Regions from separate parts of the Streptomyces sp. NPDC055239 genome, predicted to be linked through region 2. Evidence: riboswitches for the same ligand, from Rfam matches in the RefSeq annotation. Region 2 holds a riboswitch; each other region holds the start of a gene.
What was found. Region 2 has a riboswitch for S-adenosylmethionine ahead of ACWFRJ_RS23430 (putative leader peptide). Riboswitches for the same ligand answer to the same signal wherever they lie in the genome.

Region 1 (7,444 bases), on a different contig from region 2:
TCCTGCATTCTGGGAGCGCGGATGAGCACTACGACGACTGATACGCGTAAGAAGGAGGCGCCCGCCGGTGAGCGGGTCGCCGACTGGGCCGACGGCCGCCTGGGGATCTACTCCCTGGCCAAGGCCAACATGCGCAAGATCTTCCCGGACCACTGGTCCTTCATGCTGGGTGAGGTCGCGCTCTACAGCTTCGTCATCATCATCCTCACGGGTGTGTACCTGACGCTGTTCTTCCACCCGTCGATGAACGAGGTGGAGTACCACGGCAGCTACATCCCGCTGCAGGGTCAGCTGATGTCCGAGGCCTTCAACTCGACCATGCACATCAGCTTCGACGTCCGCGGCGGTCTGCTCATCCGGCAGATCCACCACTGGGCGGCGCTGATCTTCGTCGCGTCGATGATGGTCCACATGATGCGCGTCTTCTTCACGGGCGCGTTCCGCAAGCCGCGTGAGATCAACTGGCTCTTCGGCTTCCTGCTGTTCGTCCTGGCGCTGTTCACCGGCTTCACCGGTTACTCGCTCCCGGACGACCTGCTGTCGGGTACGGGTGTCCGGTTCATCCAGGGTGTGCTGCTGTCCATCCCGGTCGTCGGTACGTACATCTCGATGTTCGTCTTCGGCGGGGAGTTCCCGGGCGGCGACTTCGTGGCCCGGTTCTACTCGGTCCACATCCTGCTGCTGCCCGGCATCATGCTGGGCCTCCTGGTGGCGCACCTGATCCTGGTCTTCTACCACAAGCACACGCAGTTCGCGGGCCCCGGCAAGACGAACAAGAACGTCGTCGGCATGCCGCTGCTTCCGGTCTACATGGCGAAGGCGGGAGGCTTCTTCTTCCTGGTCTTCGGCGTCATCGCGATCATCTCGGCGATCGCGACGATCAACCCGATCTGGGCGATCGGCCCCTACCGTCCGGACCAGGTGTCCACCGGCGCCCAGCCCGACTGGTACATGGGCTTCGCCGAGGGTCTGGTCCGCGTGATGCCGGGCTGGGAGATCAACGCCTGGGGTCACACGCTCGTCCTGGGCGTGTTCATCCCGATCGTGATCTTCCCGCTGGTGCTCGTGGCGATCGGCGTCTACCCGTTCATCGAGTCCTGGGTGACCGGCGACAAGCGCGAGCACCACATCCTGGACCGCCCGCGCAACGCCCCGACCCGTACGGCCTTCGGTGTCGCATGGCTGACCGCGTACTTCATCATGCTGGTCGGTGGTGGCAACGACCTGTGGGCCACCCACTTCCACCTGTCGATCAACGCGATCACCTGGTTCGTCCGTATCGGCTTCTTCGTCGGACCGGTCCTCGCCTTCATCGCCACCAAGCGGATCTGCCTGGGTCTGCAGCGGCGCGACAAGGACAAGGTCCTGCACGGACGCGAGTCCGGCATCATCAAGCGCCTGCCGCACGGTGAGTTCATCGAGGTCCACGAGCCGCTCAACCAGGAGCAGCTGCACACGCTCACCGCGCACGAGCAGTACGCGCCGGTCGAGATCGGCCCCTCGGTCGACGAGAACGGCGTCGAGCGCAAGGTGTCGGGGTCGCAGAAGCTCCGGGCCAAGCTCTCCAAGGGCTACTACGGGGAGGACAACCAGATCCCCAAGCCCACCACCGAGGAGTACAAGGAGATCACGAGCGGCCACGGCCACCACTGATCGTCTGACGTACTGAGGTACGTACTGAGGTACTGACCACAAGGTCGCCACGGCGAGAGCCCCGTCTCATGCATCCAGTGCATGGACGGGGCTCTTTGCCGTCCCCAGGGCTGGATAAGGTGTTCCTGTCCTACGCCTATACGAACCCAGGAGCGGCAGATGAGCGCTGTGACCCCCGCAGGAGGCAACACCGCGGCGGCCCGTTCCTGGCCCGGTGTACTGAACGGTCTTCTTGAGGGACGCGACCAGAGCACCGACGACACGGCCTGGGCCATGGACCGCATCATGCGCGGCGAGGCGTCCGACGCGCAGATCGCGGGCTTCGTGGTCGCGCTGCGGGCCAAGGGCGAGACCGTGGAGGAGATCTCCGGCCTCGTCCGCACGATGTACGAGCACGCCAATGTGATCGAGGTGCCTGGCCGGACGGTCGACATCGTCGGCACCGGCGGCGACGGCGCCAAGACCGTCAACATCTCCACGATGTCCGCGATCGTGGCCGCCGGCGCGGGCGCGAAGGTCGTCAAGCACGGCAACCGCGCCGCCTCCAGCGCCTCGGGCGCCTCCGACGTCCTGGAGAAGCTCGGGGTGAACCTGGAGCTGCCGCTGAAGCGGGTCGTCGAGGTGGCCGAGGAAGCCGGGATCACCTTCTGCTTCGCCGTGAAGTTCCACCCGGCACTGCGACACGCCGGTGCGGCGCGCAGCCAGCTGGGGATCAGGACCGTCTTCAACGCCCTGGGTCCGCTCACCAACCCGGCCAAGGTACGGGCCCAGGCGGTCGGGGTCGCCGACGCGCGGATGGCGCCGATCGTGGCCGGGGTCTTCGCCGAGCGCGGGCACTCGTCCCTCGTCTTCCGCGGCGACGACGGGCTCGACGAGCTGACGACCACGGCGACATCGCGGGTCTGGGTCGTGCGGGACGGCGCCGTGCGCGAGGAGGCCTTCGACCCGCGGGACGTCGGCATCGACCTGGTCCCCGTGGAGGCGCTGCGGGGCGCTGACGCCTCGTACAACGCCGAGGTGGCCCGGCGCCTCCTGGACGGGGAGAGCGGCCCTGTGCGGGACGCCGTGCTGCTCAACACGGCGGCGGCCCTGGTGGCCCTCTCGCCGGGCGAGGGGAGCCTCGTGGAGCAGATCGGCGCCGGTATCGCCAGGGCGGCGGAGTCGATCGACTCCGGGGCCGCGAAGAAGTCCCTGGAGCGCTGGGTGGCGGCCAGCAACAGGTGAGCGCGGCGTGAGCGTGGCTTGAGTGTGGCTTGAGTGTGGCGTGAGTGTGGCGTGAGTGTGGTGCACACCGCAGTCCGGATCGCGGACTGCGGTGTGCACCGAGAAGTTCGTGTGGCAAGATGCTGAGCAGGTCATGAGTGACAGCGATTAGGCCCCGGCTCGCTGTCCGGCAACCCTCCGTCCGTGGCGGGGTGCCCCGGGTGAAGACCAGGCCGTACGCAGCAAGGCGTATGGCAAGCGCGGACCCCTGCGCACTCGATGAGTGTCGTATCCCTGGGGTCCTGGTCCTCAAGGGAGCAGTCTCGTGAGCAAGCGAATGCGATAGGGCTTCCCGGCCCCTTTTCCGCACCCCCTTTTCTTTCATCACTGCGAGCGCCCTATGTGCGCGCTCGCAGTGAACTCGCCTGCCTTCCCACGGGAGTTCGCCATGTCTGTTCCCACCGCTGTCGCCGACCGATCCGTCTGTGCCGAGCCGCTGCCCGTCCTCGGCCGTGACGTCACCGTGCCGCTCGTCACCGGCGGTGAGGTGACCTACGCGGCGCTCGACTACGCGGCGAGCGCCCCGGCCCTGCAGCGCGTGTGGGACGACGTGGCCGCGTACGCGCCGTACTACGGCAGCGTGCACCGGGGTGCCGGGTACCTCTCGCAGCTCTCCACCGACCTCTTCGAGAACAGCCGCGTCACCGTCGCCGAGTTCCTCGGCTGCCGCGAGGACGACCAGGTCGTCTTCACCCGGTCCACCACCGACTCGCTGAACCTGCTCGCCGCCGCCCTGCCCGCCGACTGCCAGGTCTTCGTCTTCGAGACCGAGCACCACGCCTCGCTACTGCCGTGGCGCGACGCCCGCGTGACGTACCTGAACGCCCCGCGCACCGCCGAGCAGGCCGTCGCCACCCTGGAGCGCGCCCTCGCAGAGCGCGATCCCTACGGACCCGCCCTGGTGTGCGTGACCGGCGCGTCGAACGTCACCGGTGAGCTGTGGCCGGTCAAGGAGCTCGCCGCCGCCGCCCACGCGCACGGCGCCCGCATCGTCCTCGACGCCGCGCAGCTCGCGCCTCACCACCCCGTCTCCATCGACGACCTCGACGTCGACTGGGTCGCCTTCTCGGGTCACAAGCTGTACGCGCCCTTCGGCTCGGGGGTCCTCGCGGGCCGCTCCGACTGGCTGCGGGCGGCCGAGCCCTACCTCGCGGGCGGCGGCGCATCGCGCAAGGTCGCGCGGCGTGAGGACGGCGGTGTGGACGTGGAGTGGCACGACACCGCCGCGCGGCACGAGGCCGGTTCGCCGAACGTCATCGGCGTGTACTCGATCGCCTCCGCCTGCAAGGCGCTGACCGATGCGGGCTTCGACGAGCTCGTGGCCCGCGAGCGCCACCTCATCGCGAAGGTGCAGGAGGGTCTCGCCGATGTGCCCGCCGTGAAGGTGCTCTCGCTCTTCGGCGACGACGCGCCGCGCGTCGGCGTCATCTCCTTCGTCGTCGAGGGCTGGAACAGCTCGCACTTCGCCGCCGCGCTCTCCGCCGAGTACGGCATCGGCGTGCGCGACGGCCTCTTCTGCGCCCACCCGCTGGTGCGCACCCTCCTCGGCAGTGACCCGCAGACCCAGGGCGAGTGCGGCGCACCCGAGGCCGCGCCCGGCGAGAAGTCCCTCAACGCGATCCGCGTGAGCTTCGGCGCGGGCACCCCCGACGAGCACGTGGAGCGTTTCGTGCGCGCCGTGAAGGAGCTGGTGGCGGACGGCGCGCGCTGGAACTACCGCACGGAGGAGGGGCGCTGCGTCCCGGACACCACGGCCGCCTGAGCCTTGCTCCCCTTGGTACGTCCCTTCAGCCTTGACCCCAGAACGATCATCCGCAGGGCCCGCTCGGTCGCGTCGGTGAGGAACTCACCGCCACGGCCGAGCGCCTCGGTGAGCGAGACCGGGGCGGGCAGGATCGCGCTGTAGGCGTCCACGCCCTCCGCCCGTACGTGGTGCGCGCCCTGGCCGATCGTGCCCGCGAGGACAAGGACGGGGCGGCCGAACCGCTTGGCGCGCCGTGCCACCTCCGCGGGGACCTTGCCGCGCGGCGTCTGGTGGTCGAGGGCGCCCTCGGCGGTGACGACCAGGTCGGCGCGGGCCAGGCGTGCGTCCAGGTCCAGATGGTCGAGCAGGACGTCGAAGCGGGGGAGCAGTTGGGCGCCGAGCGCCGCGAGACCGGCGCCAAGTCCGCCGGAGGCGCCCGTTCCGGGGCCTAGGGAGAGGTCCGCCGTGACACGCAGGTCGCGGGTCAGGACGTACGCCCAGTGTTCGAGGGCCGCCGCGAGCTGTTCGACCTGCGTGGGCGTCGCGCCCTTCTGGGGGCCGAAGACGCGGGCGACGCCGCGCTCGCCGGTCAGGACGTTGAAGGGGTTGCAGGCGACGCGGATCTCGGTGTCCTTCAGGCGGGGGTCGAGGCCCGAGGGATCGATACGGCTCAGGCGTGTCAACTCCCCGCCCCCGCGAGGGAGTTCCCAGCCGTCCGCGTCAAGGAGCCGGGCGCCGAGCGCCTGGAGGGCCCCCGCGCCCCCGTCCGACGTGCCGGAGTCGCCGCAGCCCACCAGGATGCGGCGGGCGCCCGCGTCGAGCGCGGCGCTGATCAGCTCGCCGACGCCGTACGTCGTCGTGGCCCCCGGGTCGCGCAGATCGCGCGGGACCAGTGACAGTCCGGCGACCGCGGCCATCTCGACGACCGCCGTGCCGTCCGGAAGCAGCGCGAAGTGCGTGCCGATCCGCTGGCCGACGGGCCCTGTGGCGGGCAGCGCGACGAGACGGCCGCCGCCGGTGATGGCCAAAGCGCGGGCTGTGCCCTCGCCGCCGTCCACCAGGGGGATCAGATCGGTCTCGGCGCGTGGGACGACACGGCGTACTCCTGCGGCGATGGCCTCGGCCGCGGACTGCGCGGAAAGGGACTCCTTGAAGCCGCTGGGGGCGATGGCGAAACGGGTCAGCATGAGGGTCTCCAGTGCGGGCGGGGATCAGCGGACGGGTACGCCGAGCAGCGGCCAGAGCGTGACGGCGAAGAGCAGGACGAGCGCGGCGGTCAGCGGCGCCAGGACCGCGGAGAGGCGAAGCAGGTCGCGCGGGGTGTAGGTGGGGGTGCCCGGGATCTCGGCGAAGAGCGTGACGGGCTTCGCGGACGCGGGCAGGGTGTGGCAGAAGCCGGCGGCCGCCGTGGAGGCGAGGGCGGCGGCGACCGGGTTGACGCCCGCGCCGACGGCCGCCGCGACGACCAGGGGTACCAGGACGGACGAGCGGGCCGAACGGGACTGCAGGACCAGGTGCGCGGCCGTGCTGACCGCGATGACGACGGTCAGGAAGAGCCAGGGCGGCACATCGAGCGGAACCCCGCTCACCAGCCACTTCGCCGCCCCCGAATCGGCGAGCGCGACCCCCATCGCCATCGTCGCCGCCATGAAGAGCAGCAGCGACCACGGCACCGTCTTCAGCGCGTCCTTCAGGCGTACGGTCCCGAGGGCGGGGGACGAGGCGACGACCGCGCCGATCAACGCGACCACGGCGGGCGGCACCTGGTGCAGCGGTTCGCTGCACCAGAGCGCGACGACCGTGGCGAGCAGGAGGGCGCAGCGGGTCTCGGCGGGCTCCCAGGCTCCGGTGACCGGCTGCTCGCTGTGCTCCTGGAGCTGCTCGACGGTGATGTGGACGGGGCCCTCGCGGTCCGTACGGCGTGTCGTCGTCAACAGGACGGCCTCCGCCGCCAGATGGGACGAGGCGACGGCGAGCGGCAGGCCGAGCAGCATCCACTGCGTGAAGCCGATCCGCTCCCCGGTGGCCTCCCACAGCACGGACACCGTGATCAGATGGGCGCCCGCGCCGATCAGGGTCGCGACGGCGGAGAGCAGGATCACGGTCGGGAACAGCAGGGCGAGCATCACCACGAGGCGCCTGCGCTCTGCGAGGACCTTGGCGAGCGCGAGGAAGACGGGAAGGGCGAGCGCGGCGCGGCCCGACGTGGCGGGCACCGCGAACGCCGTCACGACCAGGGCGGCCGTCGTCAGATGCGTCAACTGCCGCACGCTGCGCGCCCCGCTGACGAGAAAGGCGGCAGCCCGCCCCGCGAGACCGCTGCGGGCCACCGCCGCCGCGAGCACGAAGGCGCAGATCAGCAGCCAGACCGTCTCGTCACCGAGGGTGCCGAAGAGCGTGTCGCTGCTGATCACTCCGGTCGCGGTGAGCGCGAGCCCGGCGCCGAGCGCGATGTACGTGTCGTCGATCGGCGTACCGATCCACGCGCAGGTCGCCAGGGCGAACACGCCGAGGGTCAGGCGTGCGTCGCCGCTCAGGCCGGGGAAGTTGCCGGGCACCAGGAGCAGCGCGCACAGGCTGAGCGCGATGCAGAGGGTGATGCCTTGCCGGGGATTCAGGGTCACGCAATGAGCCTCGGGCCCGGCCGTGAGCCCTCAATGAGCCGCGGATGAAAGGAAATTCACCGTGGCCCCGTTGGTCACCCCGGCAGCCGGTACCCCATCCCGCGCACCGTCTCCACCCGCTCCGCGCCCAGCTTCTTGCGCAGCGCCCGTACGTACACGT
Region 2 (7,444 bases):
GGGGTGAGCCGAGCAGGTGCTCGTAGGAGAAGCGTGCCGGGATCCGGAGCCCGCCCGGAGCACGGCCGTCGACGACGGGGGTGGCGGTCGGCGGCGCGGCGCCCTGCGTGCCCGGCGGTCGGCCGCCCGAGCGGCCGAGGCCCAGGTCGAGGCGTCCGGGATGCAGCGCGTCGATCAGGCCGAACTCCTCGACCGTGGAGAGCGCGGTGCGGTGTCCGAGCTGTACGGCTCCTGCCCCGAGCCGGATCGTCGAGGTGGCGGCGGCGGTCAGGGCGAGGACGACCGCGGGCGATGTGCCCGCCACACCCGGGTTGAGGTGGTGTTCGGCGAACCAGTAGCGGGCGTACCCGAATCGCTCGGTCTGCCGGGCCAGGTCGATGGAGTTGCGCAGCGCCACGGTCGCGGTGGAGCCGGACGAGATCGGGACCAGGTCGAGGACGCCGAGCGGGATGGCTGACATGGGCGGTGATCCTCCTCAGTGGTCGGCCGACGCGGGCACGGGAGTGGGTACGGGAGTGGGTACGGAGAGAGGCACCCCGGCGTCTGAGCCGGCGTCGGCGTCGGGATGGGCCAGGCCGAGGTGGTCGCGCAGGGTGGTGCCCTCGTACTCCGTGCGGAAGACGCCGCGTTCCTGGAGGAGCGGGACCACGGTGTCGGCGAAGGCGTCGAGGCCGCCGGGGGTGATGTGCGGGACGAGGATGAAGCCGTCGCTCGCGTCGGCCTGGACGAAGGAGTTGATCGTCTCGGCGACGGTGGCCGGGGAGCCGACGAAGGACTGCCGGTTGCCGGTCTCGATGACGAGGTCGCGGATGGACCACTTGTTCGCGGCCGCGAGCTCGCGCCACTCCCGCGCGGTGGCCAGCGGGTCGCGGTACATCCGCACCTGGGCACGCCCGCGGGCGATGGTGTGCTCGCCGACGTCCGGGTCGATGTCGGGCAGCGGGCCCTCCGGGTCGTACGCGGAGAGGTCGCGGTTCCAGACGAACTCCAGGTGCTTGATCGCCGTGGCGCCGCTGACCTGCTTGCGCCGCACCTCCCGGGAGAGCTCCTCCGCCTCGGCGTCCGTGTCCCCGAGGACGAAGGTCGCCGCCGGGAGGATGAGCAGCTGGTCCTGGGTGCGGCCGTGGCGGGCCAGGCGGCCCTTGACGTCCGCGTAGAACGCCTGCCCTTCCTTGAGCGTGCTGTACCGGCTGAAGATCGCGTCCGCGCCTTCGGCGGCGAACTCGCGCCCCTCCTCCGAGTCACCGGCCTGGAAGATGACAGGTCGGCCCTGCGGGCTGCGCGGGACGTTGAACTGCCCCTGGATGTCGAAGTGTTGCCCCTGGTGGACGAAGGCGCCCGCCTTGGCGTCACTCAGGAACGTGCCGGTCCCCTGGTCGGCGACGATCTCGTCCCCGCGCCAGGAGTCGAAGAGCTCGCCGGCCGTGCTGAGGAATTCCTTCGCCCTGGAGTAGCGCTCCTCCTGCGGGAGGAACCCGCCGCGGCGGAAGTTCTCGCCGGTGAAGGCGTCCCAGGAGGTCACGACGTTCCAGGCGGCGCGCCCGGCCGAGAGGTGGTCGAGGCTGGCGAACTGGCGGGCCACCTCGTAAGGCTCGTTGAAGGTGGAGTTGATGGTGCCGGTCAGGCCGAGGCGTTCGGTGACGGCGGCGAGCGCGGTGAGCACGGCGAAGGTGTCGGGGCGTCCGACGACGTCCAAGTCGTAGATCTCGCCGCCCTGTTCGCGCAGCCGTAGCCCCTCGGCGAGGAACAGGAAGTCGAATTTGGCGCGCTCGGCGGTCCGTGCGAAGTGCGCGAAGGAGCTGAACTCGATGTGGCTCCCGGCCTCGGGGTCGCTCCATACGGTGGTGTTGTTGACGCCGGGGAAGTGTGCCGCGAGGTGGATCTGCTTGAGCGGCTTGTCCGGTGACTTGCTCATGTCGGGTTCCTTCCGGCTCAGGCGGTGGCGGCGGCGTAGCGGCTTGCGGGGCGGGCGAGGCCGAGGAGACCGCGCAGGGTGTCGGCTTCGTACGCGTCCCTGAAGGCGCCGCGGCGCTGGAGTTCGGGCACCAGGCCCCGGGTGATCGCCGGGAGGTCGTGGCCGACGACCGCGGGGCGCAGCCGGAACCCGGTGAGCCCGGAGTCGCGCAACTCCACGAGCAGATCGGCCAGTTGGGCGGGTGTACCGGTGAACACCCGGGCGTCGCTGGTGTACGGGTGACCTGCGAGGGCGTCCAGACGCTCCCGGCGGGCCGCGGCGGCGGCCGGGTCGTCGTCGAGGAACACCACCAGGTCGCCGAAGAGGTGCAGGGGCTCGTCGGCGCGTCCGGCCGCATCCTGCTCGGCACGGACCGCGGCGACGATGTCGCGTGCGTGCCCGGCGTCGCGCGGGGTGACGTATCCGATGTCGGCGGAGCGGCCCAGGAGCCGGAACGGGGCCTCGGTCGGAGTTTCGTGGGCGAGCGCGCTGACGACGGGAAGGCCCTGCGGCGGCCGTGGCGTGATCGAGGGGCCCTTGACGCTGAAGTGCTTGCCCTCGAAGTCGATGTAGTGCAGCTTGCCGCGGTCGACGAAGCGGCCGGTGGCGACGTCCCGGATCTCCGCGTCGTCCTCCCAGCTGTCCCAGAGCCGACGCACGGCTTCGACGTAGTCGGCCACCTCGTCGAAGAGGTCGAGGGTCAACTCCCGTACGTCCGGCCTGCCGAGGTCCTCGACGGCCTCGAGGGCGGGAAGCGTGCGGCGCCCGAAGTGCGCGGCCTCGTTACGGCGTGCCGACACCTGCACCCGTACGCCCGCGCGTCCCGCGCTGACGTAGTCGAGCGTGGCGATCGCCTTGGATATGTGGAAGGGCTCCGTGTGCGTGGCCACCACCGACGGCACAAGGCCGATGTGGCTGGTCAGCGGGGCGACACGGGCCGCGATGAGGACGGCGTCGAGCCGCCCGCGCACCTGGTCCGTGCGTCCGTCGGGCTCGGTGAAGTGCGAGGACTGGAGCCCTAGCCCGTCCTCGATCGTCACGAAGTCGAGCAGGCCGCGTTCGGCCTCGGTGACCAGATCGGCCCAGTACCGGGCGGTGAGCAACTCCCCCGGGCGGGCCACTGGTTCGCGCCAAGCGGCCGGGTGCCAGCCCGCGCCGTCGAGCGCGACGGCGAGGTGCAGCGCGGCGGAGGAGTCAGCAGAAGCAGAGTCAGCAGAAGAAGCGGAGGAATGAGATGAATGGGGCAATGAAGATGATGACGACACGAAAGGTGTGCCTTCCTGATCGACCGTACGACCGTGCGACCGTGCGAAACACCGGTCCCTCAACTCCGAGGGTGCGGCGGCGGAATGACGGGTCAGGAACGACAGAGCGCGCCGGCGACACGCTGCAGATCGATGTGCGGCCGGGAGTACAGATGTACCTGGCGGCTCGGGGCGATCACCATGACGCGCGGGGCGGGCGCGGGCGGCGCGGGCGACAGATGCGACAGGTGCGGTACAGCTGACACAGGTGTCACGTCCGTCACCTCCGCCCCTCCGACTCGGCGGGCCTGGGGCCTCGCCGGTCTCGCGCTTGCGGAACCCTGGACGGGCACCGCCTGGTCCTCACCTGGAGCACCCCGCCGCGTGGGAGGGTTGCCGGTCAGCAAGCCAGGGCTTGACGCTGACACTCGTAACCTGCTCGGGACGTTACGTGAGGTCGTAGCGGTGCGCAATGCCCGTGGATCATGGGCGTTCCCACATCGCCGTACGCGCCTCGTCGCCCGTCTCCGTCAAGTCAACCACCGGACCACTCCTTCTGTTCCTGGTGCGGGCCTTCTTGACGGAGCCGGGCACCCGGACCCAGACTTCCGGGGACGGTCACGATTGTCAGCGCCCGCCCGGCAGGGTTCCTGCCCGAGCGGGTCATCGGCCCCGGCCCGCTGACGGGCAACCCTTCCTCCGCGACGGGGTGCCCCGGGTGACGACCGGGTCCCGCCGTGGCGGCGGGGCAAGCGCGGCCCCGGGTACAACGGGCCTCGACGGCAGGGCTGGTGGACATGTCCAGGGCGGTCGGTGAGAGGAACAGCATCCAGCGGCCTCTCCTGTCCGCGCCCCGGCCCCGCCCCCGCGTTCTGACCAGACGTCTGCACATCGACCTGCTGCGCGTGTGCAGCGCCTCGGTGCCAGCTGTCTGACGTCCGCGCAGCGTCCACACACCAGCGACGCCTCCGGACAAGAAGCCTCATCGCTGCGGCCCGCTGTGGCCACGGATCCCCCTCTCCCCCGCTGTGCCACCGGCGCCGCGCGTGCCGCCGCCGGTCGGCGCCCCTCCCCTGTCTGGAGAGCCATGCCCGAGATCACGTCGCACCGTTCCCGCCCTGTTTCCCGCCCTGCCTCCCACCTGACTTCCGCCGCGGATTCATGCCCTCCGTACGACTCCGGCCCACTCGGCGCCTGTCCCGCGCCGATCCGCAGCCGCATCGGCGACGACGTGGCCGGCGGCTTCTACCCGGCACCCCACCGCTACCACCTGTATCTCTCGGCGGAATGTCCGGACTCCTTGCGCGTCTCGATCACCCTCGACCTGCTCGGGCTCAGGGAATCGGTCGCCACCACCCTCCTGGCACCGCACACCACCGAGGCGCTCGACTCCCTGCACCGCTCTTACGAGGCCACCGAGCACCACTTCGACGGGCCGCTGACCGTTCCGGCCCTGTGCGACCGATGGAGCGGGCACGTCGTCAGCAACCACACCCCCGACATCCTGCGCGACCTGGCCTGCCGCCTTGCCGCACACGGCAGTGGCCCGCTGCCCGTCCTGCGCCGACCGGCCCTGGCAGCACGGATCGACACCTGGCACGAGCTACTCGCCGAACCGCTCGCCCCCGCGACACTGGACAGGCTCGACTGCCGGCTGGCCTCCCGCTCCTACCTCGTGGGCGACGAACTCACAGCGGCGGACGTGGACTTGTGGGCGAGGCTCGTCCACCTCACCCCGGACGCGGCCGAGGACACCAACACCTACCCCCACCTGCGCGCCTACGTACGCCGCCTGCACGACCATCCGGCCTTCTACGCCAACCACCCCCGGCTTGGAGAGCCGGACCGGTGGTCGGACGCATCCGCCTGCGACCCACAATCCCTTTCCCAAGCCTAGGGCCCCTGTGCCAGGGTCAGCCCGTGAACGATTCCCGACGCGAACTGCTGCGCCGACAGTTCGACCTGACGTGGTCCCTCTTCGAGTACCACCTGGAGCGCCTGGAGCCCGAGGACTTCCTGTGGGAGCCCGCGCCGCTCTGCTGGACGGTGCGGCCCGACGGCGACGGAGGGTGGGTGGCGGACTTCGCGGAGACCGAGCCGGATCCCGTCCCGGTTCCCACGATCGGCTGGATCAGCTGGCACATCGGCTGGTGGTGGAGCGTCACGATCGACCACGCGCGGGGGCAGGTGCCGCGGGAGCGGACCGAGATCACGTGGCCGGGCAGCGGCGAGGCAGCCGTCGACTGGCTTCGCGGCCTGCGTACGGACTGGCTGTCGGTGCTCGACCGGCTCGACGACACGGACCTGGACGACACCGCCCCGTTCCCCTGGCAGAACGACCCCGAACACACCGTCGCCCACATGCTCGCCTGGGTGAACTCCGAGCTGATGAAGAACGCCACGGAGATCGGCCAGCTCCGCATGCTGCGCGTTCACCTCGCGTAGGAGGCCTCCTTCGCCGTGCGCACCACCTTCTTGGTCTTGTGTGCCTTCGAAGAAGGGCGCGAGGGGGACGCCGTCGAGCGTGTGGTGGAGCGGTTCGCCTGCTACCGGCTTGAGGGTGGGGAGCAGATCGCCGGAGAGTGCGGCCCTGCGGCGAAGGACGGGATCACCGGTGCCGCCGCCGCGAGAGCTGCGGGTGCGGCGGCCATGGGTGCCTCATTCCTGACGGCGATCAACGGCCGCGGCACGTGAGTGCCGCGGCCGTCGGGGGATTCACCAGATCCTGACGCGTTCCGCGCGGTCCAGCCAGAGCCCGTCGCCCTCCGCCGTCGCGAACGCCTCGTGGAACTCTTCGAGGTTGCGCACGATGTTGGCCCGGAATTCGGGCGGCGAGTGCGGGTCGATGGTGAGGTACTGCTGCTCCTGCTCCTTGCGGCGCTTGGTGCGCCAGCAGTAGGCCCAGTTCATGAAGAGCCGCTGGGAGCCGGTGAGGCCGTCGTTCTCGGGCAACGGGGCGCCGTCGAGCGCGATGCGGTAGGCCGTGTGCCCGATGGTCAGGCCGCCCAGGTCACCGATGTTCTCGCCCACCGTCAGCGAGCCGTTGACGAACTCGTCGGGGAGGTTGCGCGGCGAGAAGGCGTCGTACTGCTTGACCAGCGCCTTCGACTTGGCCTCGAACGCGGTCTTGTCGTCCGCGGTCCACCAGTCGTTGAGGTTGCCCGCGCCGTCGTACTGCGCGCCCTGGTCGTCGAAGCCGTGCCCGATCTCGTGGCCGATGACCGAGCCGATGCCGCCGTAGTTCTCGGCCGGGTCGGCGTCGGGCGAGAAGAACGGCTTCTGCAGGATGCCCGCGGGGAAACAGATCTCGTTCGTGCCCGGGTTGTAGTACGCGTTGACCGTCTGCGGCAGCATGAACCACTCGTCGCGGTCGACCGGAGCACCGATCTTGGCGAGCTGCCGGTCGGACTCGAAGGCGTCCGCCGCGTGCGCGTTGCCGAGCAGGTCGTCGCCGGAGACCTCGAGCGCCGAGTAGTCGCGGAAGGTGTCCGGGTAGCCGATCTTGGGACGGAACGTGGCGAGCTTCTCGTACGCGCGCTCCTTCGTCTCGTCCGTCATCCAGTCGAGGCGGGCGATCGACTGGCGGTAGGCCTCCAGGAGGTTGCCGACGAGGTCGTCCATGATCGCCTTGGAGCTCGGCGGGAAGTGCCGGGCCACGTACTCCTTGCCGACGGCCTCACCGATGGAGCCCTCGACGAAGGCGACCGCCCGCTTCCACCGGGCGCGCAGCTCCGGGGTGCCGTTGAGGGTGCGGCCGTAGAACTCGAAGTTCTTCTCCACGAACGCGTCCGTGAGGTAGGGCGCGCACGAGCGGAGGACCCGGACCAGTGCCCAGTCACGCCACTGCTCGATCGGCACCTCGGCGAGGGCCGTGGACAGGTGGGCGAAGTACGACGGCTGGCGGACGCACGTCTCGGCGATGGTGGCGTCCGAGCCGCCGAGCCCCTCGGCATAGCCGCGCCAGTCGAACTCCGGCGCCAGGGCGATCAGTTCGTCCAGGGTGGTGAGGTTGTAGGTCTTCTGCACGTCACGCGTCTCGGCCCGCTCCCAGTGCCCTGCGGCAAGACGGGTCTCCAGGGCGAGAACCGTCTTCGCGGCGTCCGCGGGCGAGGCGTGCTGCCCGAGGGTGAGCAGGTCGGTGAGGTAGGCGACGTACTTCTCGCGGATCTCGGCGAACTTCTCGTCACGGTAGTACGACTCGTCGGGCAGGCCGATTCCGCCCTGGAGGACGTTGAAGAGGTAGCGG
Region 3 (7,444 bases), on a different contig from region 2:
CGAGGATCGCCGAGGTGCACGGGTCGTCGCCGCCCCGGACGGACCGGGGGCAGTTGCTGCCGGGCGCCGTCACCGTGATCACCCGGATCGCGCCCGCCGTGCAGGACACCTTGACCCGCTGGGTGACAGTGACCTTGCCGTGCGGTCGTACGTCGCCCTTCCACACGTACTTCGCACCCTGCTTGGTGACCGTCCCGCTGCTCGCGACCGGCTTCGAGCCCGGCGTCACCTGCCAGGAAGCGGTGGCCCCGGTGCGGGTGCTGCCCGATGGGTTCTTGAGGGTGATGGTGTTCTTGACGTTGCTGCACACCGGCGCGGTCCGCCGTGCGGGCGCGTTGGTGACCTTGAGCTTCGGCTGCTTGCGCTCGATGACCGGCGCCGCCCCGCACCTCGGGTCGGTGCTGCCCGCGTCGCAGTTGGAGCGCGGGGACTCGACGTCGACGTCGTTGAGCAGGTTGCCGTCACCGTTGACGGGGTCGTGGACCTTGACCGAGTACGTCACTGTCGCGGTGCGCCCTGCCGGGATGTCGCCGGTCCAGCTGATCCGCGGTCTGGTGTACGAGACCTTGCCGGTCGTCGCCTTCGCGTCGTGGTTGTACGTCGCGTCGTCGAGGTTGTCCGTCAGGTCGTCGCTGAACTTGGCGTTCGGGTAGTTCAGCTTGCTGATGTTCTTCGCCTTGACCGTGTAGGTCAGGGTGCCGCCAGGCTTCACCTTCTTGGGGCTCGCCGTCTTCGTCACCTCCAGATCCGGGACCGGGACGGAGAGCGCGAGGGCCGAGGGGACGTAGGTGTCGCCCTTCGTGGAGAAGCTCAGCGTCGTGGAGGTCGAGCCGACCGGGATCGGCTCGGCGGCGGGGGCGGCGGCCGGTGTGGCGCGTGTGCTGCCGCCCGTGACGTCGAACTCCTTGGCGTCGATGGAGAGGTTGTTGGTCATCCTCGGGTCGAGGGCGCCGTCGTCCTCGCTGATGAAGAAGTTGTTGGTGTTGCCCGTGTGCGACTCGGTGATGTTCTGGCCGCCGACCGCGAAACGGTCGCCGGGGGTGTTCCAGTCGCCCTCGTACGCGGTGACGCTCGCGCGCGGCTTGCCGTCCGTGCGGTAGAAGCCGTCGACCTTGACGCTGGTGGCGGGCGAGGTGGAGCGCTGGAGGACGTGGCCGCCGTAGACGTAGACGTTGCGGCGGTCGGGCGCGTACTGCTCGTCGGGGGCGTCGTACTTGTAGACGACGGTCAGGGACCAGCCCGCGACGCAGCCCTTGCCGGTGGGCGCCCAGATGTCGCCGACCGCGACCGGCATGGGCGTTCCGTCGCCGGTGATGCCGCTGAAGAGGCCCGTGACGTCGGCCTCGCCGGTGTAGTAGTGCGGGCCGTTGGCCGACGCCGGGTCCCCGACCATGTTCGCCGGGGTCACCTTCGACGGGGTGGCGCCGGCCACGCTGACGGAAGGCACCGCGTCGAGCGGGTCGCCGGGGGACGGATTCACGTCGGCCCCGGAGATGTCGCAGCGCTTGAGCTGCGCGCCGCTCGGGCCCTTGTACGTGCCGTCGTTGCCGCCGAAGAAGAGGCGCGCGTACGCGACCTTCGCGCCGGGCGGGATCGCGACCCGGCCGGTGCTCGATCCGTGGTCGGGGTCCATGCCCGCGGTGTTGATCCGCCGCATGACGAAGGTGTTGTTGTTGTCGCGGCCCTCGCCGTCCGCGGCGGTGGCGCAGCGCGCCGCCATGTCCGCGGGCGTCGTCGGGCAGCCCATGACCGTGTTGCCGATGGTCTTGAAGTCGCCGTAGAGCGATTCGTCGTAGCGCTTGGCGAAGGGCTCGATCACATCCGCGGCGGCCGGTGCCACGGCTGCGGCGCTCAGTGCCCCTGCCGCGAGACCGGCCGTGGCCATGGCCACGCCACCGACGCGTCGCGCGCTTCCCATTACCTGTCTGACCCGCAGCTGTCTGAGCCGCAGCTGTCTGACCCGCATAAAGACCCACATAAGTGGGGAATGTAGACAAAATGCCCGGTCTTGGGTGGTTACGCCACGCGGCGTGCCGTGTACTCCGCGATCCCGGACATCGGCGGACGCTCCTCCGTGTCCACCGAATGGGTCCGCGGTTCGAACCCGTGCTCGCCCCGTTCGAACTGGGTGAGCTCGGGGCGTACGTGGTGACCGAGCGCGAGCCTGACCTGCGCCGTCCGGTAGATCGCGGCGGCCATCCTGCCGAGCGCCTGCCCGTCCTGGTGCCGGTGCTTGCGCACGCCGACGTCGACCTGCGCGAGCGCGTCGAGGCCCACGGTGTGCAGCGCGTCGACGAGCAGGCCGAGCTCCACCCCGTAGCCGACCGGGAACGGCAGCCGCTCGAGGAGGGACCTGCGTGCCGCGTACTCGCCGCCCAACGGCTGGACGAATCCTGCCAGTTGGGGCCAGTGCATGTTGAGAAGCGGGCGCGCCATCAGCTCGGTGACCCGGCCGCCCTGACCCGCCGTCCCGGCAAGCGGGCGGTCGTACATCGCCTTCACGAAGTGCACGTCGGGCTCGGTCAGGAGCGGGCCCACGATCCCGGTGACGAAGTCCGCCGAGAACTCCTTCAGGTCCGCGTCGACGAACGCGACGATGTCACCGCCGGTCACCAGGAGTGAGCGCCACAGGACCTCGCCCTTGCCGGGCACGGCCGGGATGCGCGGCAGGATCTCGTCCCGGTGCACCACCCGCGCACCCGCATCGCGCGCGACCTCGGCCGTGCGGTCCCGCGAGCCCGAGTCGATCACCACGAGCTCGTCGACGAGGGCAGTTTTCTCGATGAGCTCGCGGCGGATCTCGGCGACGATCTCGCCGACCGTCTCCTCCTCGTCGAGCGCGGGCAGGACGACGCTCACCGAGGCTCCCGACGCCCGTTTGGCGGCGACGAGCGCGCTGAGCGGACGGTCGGCAACGGACCAGGAACGCCTGGTCAGCCAGCGCTCGGCCTCTTCCAGCACGGGTGGCTCCTCCTGTGTGTGGCCTACATGTGACCCATCTCGCGGTTCGGACGACTATCTCAAGGGTCCAGGCCGTCGGTTACAGTCTTGAACAACGCGGATGACCATCGCATGTCGGGGGTCGACGCGTAACAAACGCCCCGGGCCCCTGAAGCCCGGCGCCATACCGCTCATCCAGAGGGGCAGAGGGATACGGCCCGTTGAAGCCCCGGCAACCATCCCGCCGACCGCGCATGCGAGGTCTCGGCGGGGAAGGTGCCAATTCCGTCTCGCGACGAGATTCGTCGCGGGGAAGATGAGGAGAAAGGGCCTCGCCTCCATGGCTGCGCAGACTGTTGCAACGAACGACACCACCCCCTCGACCACGGGTTCTGTGGACCTCGGCCCCGCATCGGGCCTTTCCTGCCGCGAGTGCGGCGAGCTGTACGCCCTCGGCCCGATCTTCGCCTGCCAGGCCTGTTTCGGCCCGCTCGAAGTGGCGTACGACCTGCCGACCGGCGACCCCGAGGCGCTCCGGAAGCAGATCGAGTCCGGCCCCGCCAACATCTGGCGCTACGCACCCCTGCTGCCCGTCCCCGCGGACGTCGCCGAGAAGCCGAACATCAACCCCGGCTGGACCCAGCTCGTCAAGGCCGACAACCTCGCCCGTGAGCTGGGCGTCGAGCAGGGCAAGCTGTTCGTCAAGGACGACTCCGGGAACCCGACGCACTCCTTCAAGGACCGTGTCGTAGCGCAGGCCATCGAGGCGGCGCGCGCCTTCGGTTTCACCACCCTCTCCTGCTCCTCCACCGGCAACCTCGCCGGTGCCGTGGGCGCAGCGGCGGCCCGTGCCGGTTTCCGCTCGTGCGTGTTCATCCCGCACGACCTGGAGCAGGGCAAGGTCGTCATGGCCGCGGTCTACGGCGGCGAGCTCGTCGGTATCGAGGGCAACTACGACGACGTGAACCGCTTCTGCTCCGAGCTCATCGGCGACCCGCTGGGCGAGGGCTGGGGCTTCGTGAACGTGAACCTGCGGCCGTACTACGGCGAGGGTTCCAAGACCCTCGCGTACGAGATCTGTGAGCAGCTCGGCTGGCAGCTGCCCGACCAGCTGGTCATCCCGATCGCCTCGGGCTCGCAGCTCACGAAGATCGACAAGGGCCTCAAGGAGCTCATCAAGCTGGGCCTCGTCGAGGACAAGCCGTACAAGATCTTCGGTGCGCAGGCCGAGGGCTGTTCGCCGGTGTCGACCGCCTTCAAGGCCGGGCACGACGTCGTACGCCCGCAGAAGCCGAACACCATCGCCAAGTCCCTCGCCATCGGCAACCCCGCCGACGGGCCGTACGTCCTGGACATCGCGCGTCGCACGGGCGGTGCGGTGGAGGACGTGAACGACGAGCAGGTCGTGGACGCGATCAAGCTGCTCGCGCGGACCGAGGGCATCTTCGCGGAGACCGCGGGCGGTGTGACGGTCGGCGTCACGAAGAAGCTGATCGAGGCCGGTCTCCTCGACCCCTCCCTGACCACGGTGGTCCTGAACACGGGTGACGGGCTCAAGACCCTGGACGCGGTTGCCGAGACCTCTCAGGCGACCGCGACGATCAAGCCCAGCCTCGACGCGTTCCGCGCCGCGGGTCTCGCCGGTTAACCGCCGTAGGTCTTGAGCCTTCTTTCCGACTGCGGACCGTCGTGGCTGGTCGCGCAGTTCCCCGCGCCCCTGAAGGGGCCCGCATACCCCGAGGTGAATCCATGAGCGTGAACGTCCGTATCCCCACCATTCTTCGCACCTACACCGGCGGCAAGTCCGAGGTCGCCGCCGAGGGGGCGAATCTTTCCGAGGTCATCGCCGATCTCGAGGCCAAGCACGCCGGTATCGCGGCCCGTGTCCTTGACGATCAGGGCAAGCTGCGGCGCTTCGTGAACGTCTACGTGAACGACGACGACGTCCGCTTCGAGCAGGGCCTCGAGACCGCGACGCCGGACGGTGCCGGCGTCTCGATCATTCCCGCCGTCGCGGGCGGCTGCTGAATCCGCCTGAAAGCACGCAGCGTCACCTCTATTGCCCCCTCCGCGAGAGAAGCGGAGGGGGCAATTCAATGTGGTTGAGCGCGGTACAGTTGGGAAGCAAGCTTCGCTGTTTGTGCCGAGTGCATATACGAAGTCGGCCCGGGGCCGACAAGAAGTAGCCAAAGCGCCTTGCCTATTTGAGCCTATTGCGGCATTTGTCTGGCCCGACTTGCCCTGAACTCCGGCAAATTCTCCGCATATTACCGATCGTGCGTGCCCAGAATTCTCGTCCGATTGACCTGTTGCAGAGGGCAGTTGGACAGATACATTCAGCGGCGGTCGACGCGTTCCGGCGCACGCCTCCACAACCCATTGGGGGGTGAGGTCTGACCCGGGCCCGCGAAGTGCGGGTCCGTGCAAGGGCCAGTAATAGGGGAGTTAGGCATGGCTCAGGGCACCGTCAAGTGGTTCAACGCGGAGAAGGGGTACGGCTTCATCGCGGTCGACGGTGGTGCGGATGTTTTCGTCCACTACAGCGCGATTCAGATGGACGGTTACCGCACCCTTGAAGAAGGTCAGCGAGTGGAGTTCGAGATCTCGCAGGGCCAGAAGGGTCCGCAGGCGGACATGGTCAAGCTCGCCGTCTGATCTCGGCGCGATCGGCCAGCGACTTAGCGAGTGACGAGGGGCCCGTATCCCGACAGGGGTACGGGCCCCTCGTACGTACGCCCTCAAAAGCGCCTGCGCCCCCGGACGCGCGCCCCCTCATGTGTCTGGGATCCGTGAGAGACGCTTGCACTCGTAGGGGTCGAGTGCTAATCATTGGCGTTAGCACTCTCCGAGTGAGAGTGACAGAACTTGGATCGGGTCGGTGAGGCTCGCAGGCCGGGTGGGGCAAGGAACCACAAGGCTTGCAGGCCGTCCGTCGCGGGCACCGATGCGATCCGGAGCATGCCACCCCTGTCCGGGAGGACCACTTCACATGGCCAAGATCATCGCGTTCGACGAGGAGGCACGGCGCGGCCTCGAGCGCGGCATGAACCAGCTCGCCGACGCCGTCAAGGTGACCCTGGGCCCCAAGGGTCGCAACGTCGTCCTCGAGAAGAAGTGGGGTGCCCCCACGATCACCAACGATGGTGTTTCCATCGCCAAGGAGATCGAGCTCGAGGACCCGTACGAGAAGATCGGCGCCGAGCTGGTCAAGGAGGTCGCGAAGAAGACGGACGACGTCGCCGGTGACGGCACGACGACCGCGACCGTCCTGGCGCAGGCGCTGGTCCGCGAGGGCCTGCGCAACGTAGCCGCCGGTGCCAACCCGATGGCCCTCAAGCGTGGCATCGAGAAGGCCGTCGAGGCCGTCTCGGGCGCCCTGCTCGAGCAGGCCAAGGACGTGGAGACCAAGGAGCAGATCGCTTCGACCGCCTCCATCTCCGCCGCCGACACCCAGATCGGCGAGCTCATCGCCGAGGCGATGGACAAGGTCGGCAAGGAAGGCGTCATCACCGTCGAGGAGTCGCAGACCTTCGGGCTCGAGCTTGAGCTCACCGAGGGCATGCGCTTCGACAAGGGCTACATCTCGGCGTACTTCGCGACCGACATGGAGCGTATGGAGTCGTCGCTCGACGACCCGTACATCCTGATCGTCAACTCGAAGATCTCGAACGTGAAGGACCTCCTTCCGCTCCTCGAGAAGGTCATGCAGTCCGGCAAGCCGCTGCTGATCATCGCCGAGGACGTCGAGGGCGAGGCCCTGTCGACCCTGGTCGTCAACAAGATCCGTGGCACCTTCAAGTCCGTCGCCGTCAAGGCGCCCGGCTTCGGTGACCGCCGCAAGGCCATGCTCGGCGACATCGCCATCCTCACCGGTGGCACCGTCATCTCCGAGGAGGTCGGCCTCAAGCTGGAGAACGCCGGTCTCGACCTGCTCGGCCGTGCCCGCAAGGTCGTCATCACCAAGGACGAGACCACGATCGTCGACGGCTCCGGTGAGAGCGACCAGGTCCAGGGTCGCGTCAACCAGATCCGCGCCGAGATCGAGAACTCGGACAGCGACTACGACCGCGAGAAGCTGCAGGAGCGCCTGGCGAAGCTCGCTGGCGGTGTTGCGGTCATCAAGGCCGGTGCCGCGACCGAGGTGGAGCTCAAGGAGCGCAAGCACCGCATCGAGGACGCCGTTCGCAACGCGAAGGCCGCCGTCGAAGAGGGCATCGTCGCCGGTGGTGGCGTGGCGCTCATCCAGGCCGCCGCTGTCTTCGAGAAGCTTGAGCTCGAGGGCGACGAGGCCACCGGTGCCGCCGCTGTGAAGCTGGCCCTCGAGGCCCCGCTGAAGCAGATCGCGGTCAACGCCGGCCTCGAGGGTGGTGTCGTCGTCGAGAAGGTGCGCAACCTGACCGTCGGCCACGGCCTGAACGCCGCGACCGGTGAGTACGTCGACATGATCGCCGAGGGCATCCTCGACCCGGCGAAGGTCACGCGCTCTGCCCTGCAGAACGCCGCG

Region 1: it holds a riboswitch for S-adenosylmethionine, as region 2 does, so the genes downstream of both, ACWFRJ_RS10910 (aminotransferase class V-fold PLP-dependent enzyme) here and ACWFRJ_RS23430 (putative leader peptide) in region 2, are expected to answer to the same signal.
Region 3: it holds a riboswitch for S-adenosylmethionine, as region 2 does, so the genes downstream of both, thrC (threonine synthase) here and ACWFRJ_RS23430 (putative leader peptide) in region 2, are expected to answer to the same signal.

The regions. Positions count from the first base shown of each region.
Region 1 covers NZ_JBSGRD010000002.1:1,056,063-1,063,506, forward strand. Annotated here, with positions in the region: gene qcrA (cytochrome bc1 complex Rieske iron-sulfur subunit) at 1-25, shown strand, start outside; gene qcrB (cytochrome bc1 complex cytochrome b subunit) at 22-1,653, shown strand; gene trpD (anthranilate phosphoribosyltransferase) at 1,813-2,877, shown strand; SAM riboswitch class IV at 3,007-3,123, shown strand; gene ACWFRJ_RS10910 (aminotransferase class V-fold PLP-dependent enzyme) at 3,305-4,678, shown strand; gene ACWFRJ_RS10915 (glycerate kinase family protein) at 4,630-5,847, opposite strand; gene ACWFRJ_RS10920 (SLC13 family permease) at 5,872-7,284, opposite strand; gene ACWFRJ_RS10925 (response regulator transcription factor) at 7,359-7,444, opposite strand, start outside.
Region 2 covers NZ_JBSGRD010000007.1:197,719-205,162, reverse strand. Annotated here, with positions in the region: gene ACWFRJ_RS23445 (LLM class flavin-dependent oxidoreductase) at 1-460, opposite strand, end outside; gene ACWFRJ_RS23440 (NtaA/DmoA family FMN-dependent monooxygenase) at 476-1,915, opposite strand; gene ACWFRJ_RS23435 (LLM class flavin-dependent oxidoreductase) at 1,933-3,201, opposite strand; gene ACWFRJ_RS23430 (putative leader peptide) at 3,312-3,401, opposite strand; SAM riboswitch class IV at 3,521-3,634, opposite strand; SAM riboswitch class IV at 3,815-3,959, shown strand; gene ACWFRJ_RS23425 (glutathione S-transferase family protein) at 4,286-5,095, shown strand; gene ACWFRJ_RS23420 (DinB family protein) at 5,119-5,643, shown strand; gene ACWFRJ_RS23415 (hypothetical protein) at 5,659-5,892, shown strand; gene ACWFRJ_RS23410 (M13 family metallopeptidase) at 5,914-7,444, opposite strand, start outside.
Region 3 covers NZ_JBSGRD010000022.1:47,417-54,860, forward strand. Annotated here, with positions in the region: gene ACWFRJ_RS41950 (DUF7927 domain-containing protein) at 1-1,885, opposite strand, end outside; gene ACWFRJ_RS41955 (glucosyl-3-phosphoglycerate synthase) at 2,017-2,961, opposite strand; SAM riboswitch class I at 3,129-3,263, shown strand; gene thrC (threonine synthase) at 3,281-4,588, shown strand; gene ACWFRJ_RS41965 (MoaD/ThiS family protein) at 4,690-4,968, shown strand; gene ACWFRJ_RS41970 (cold-shock protein) at 5,392-5,595, shown strand; gene groL (chaperonin GroEL) at 5,930-7,444, shown strand, end outside.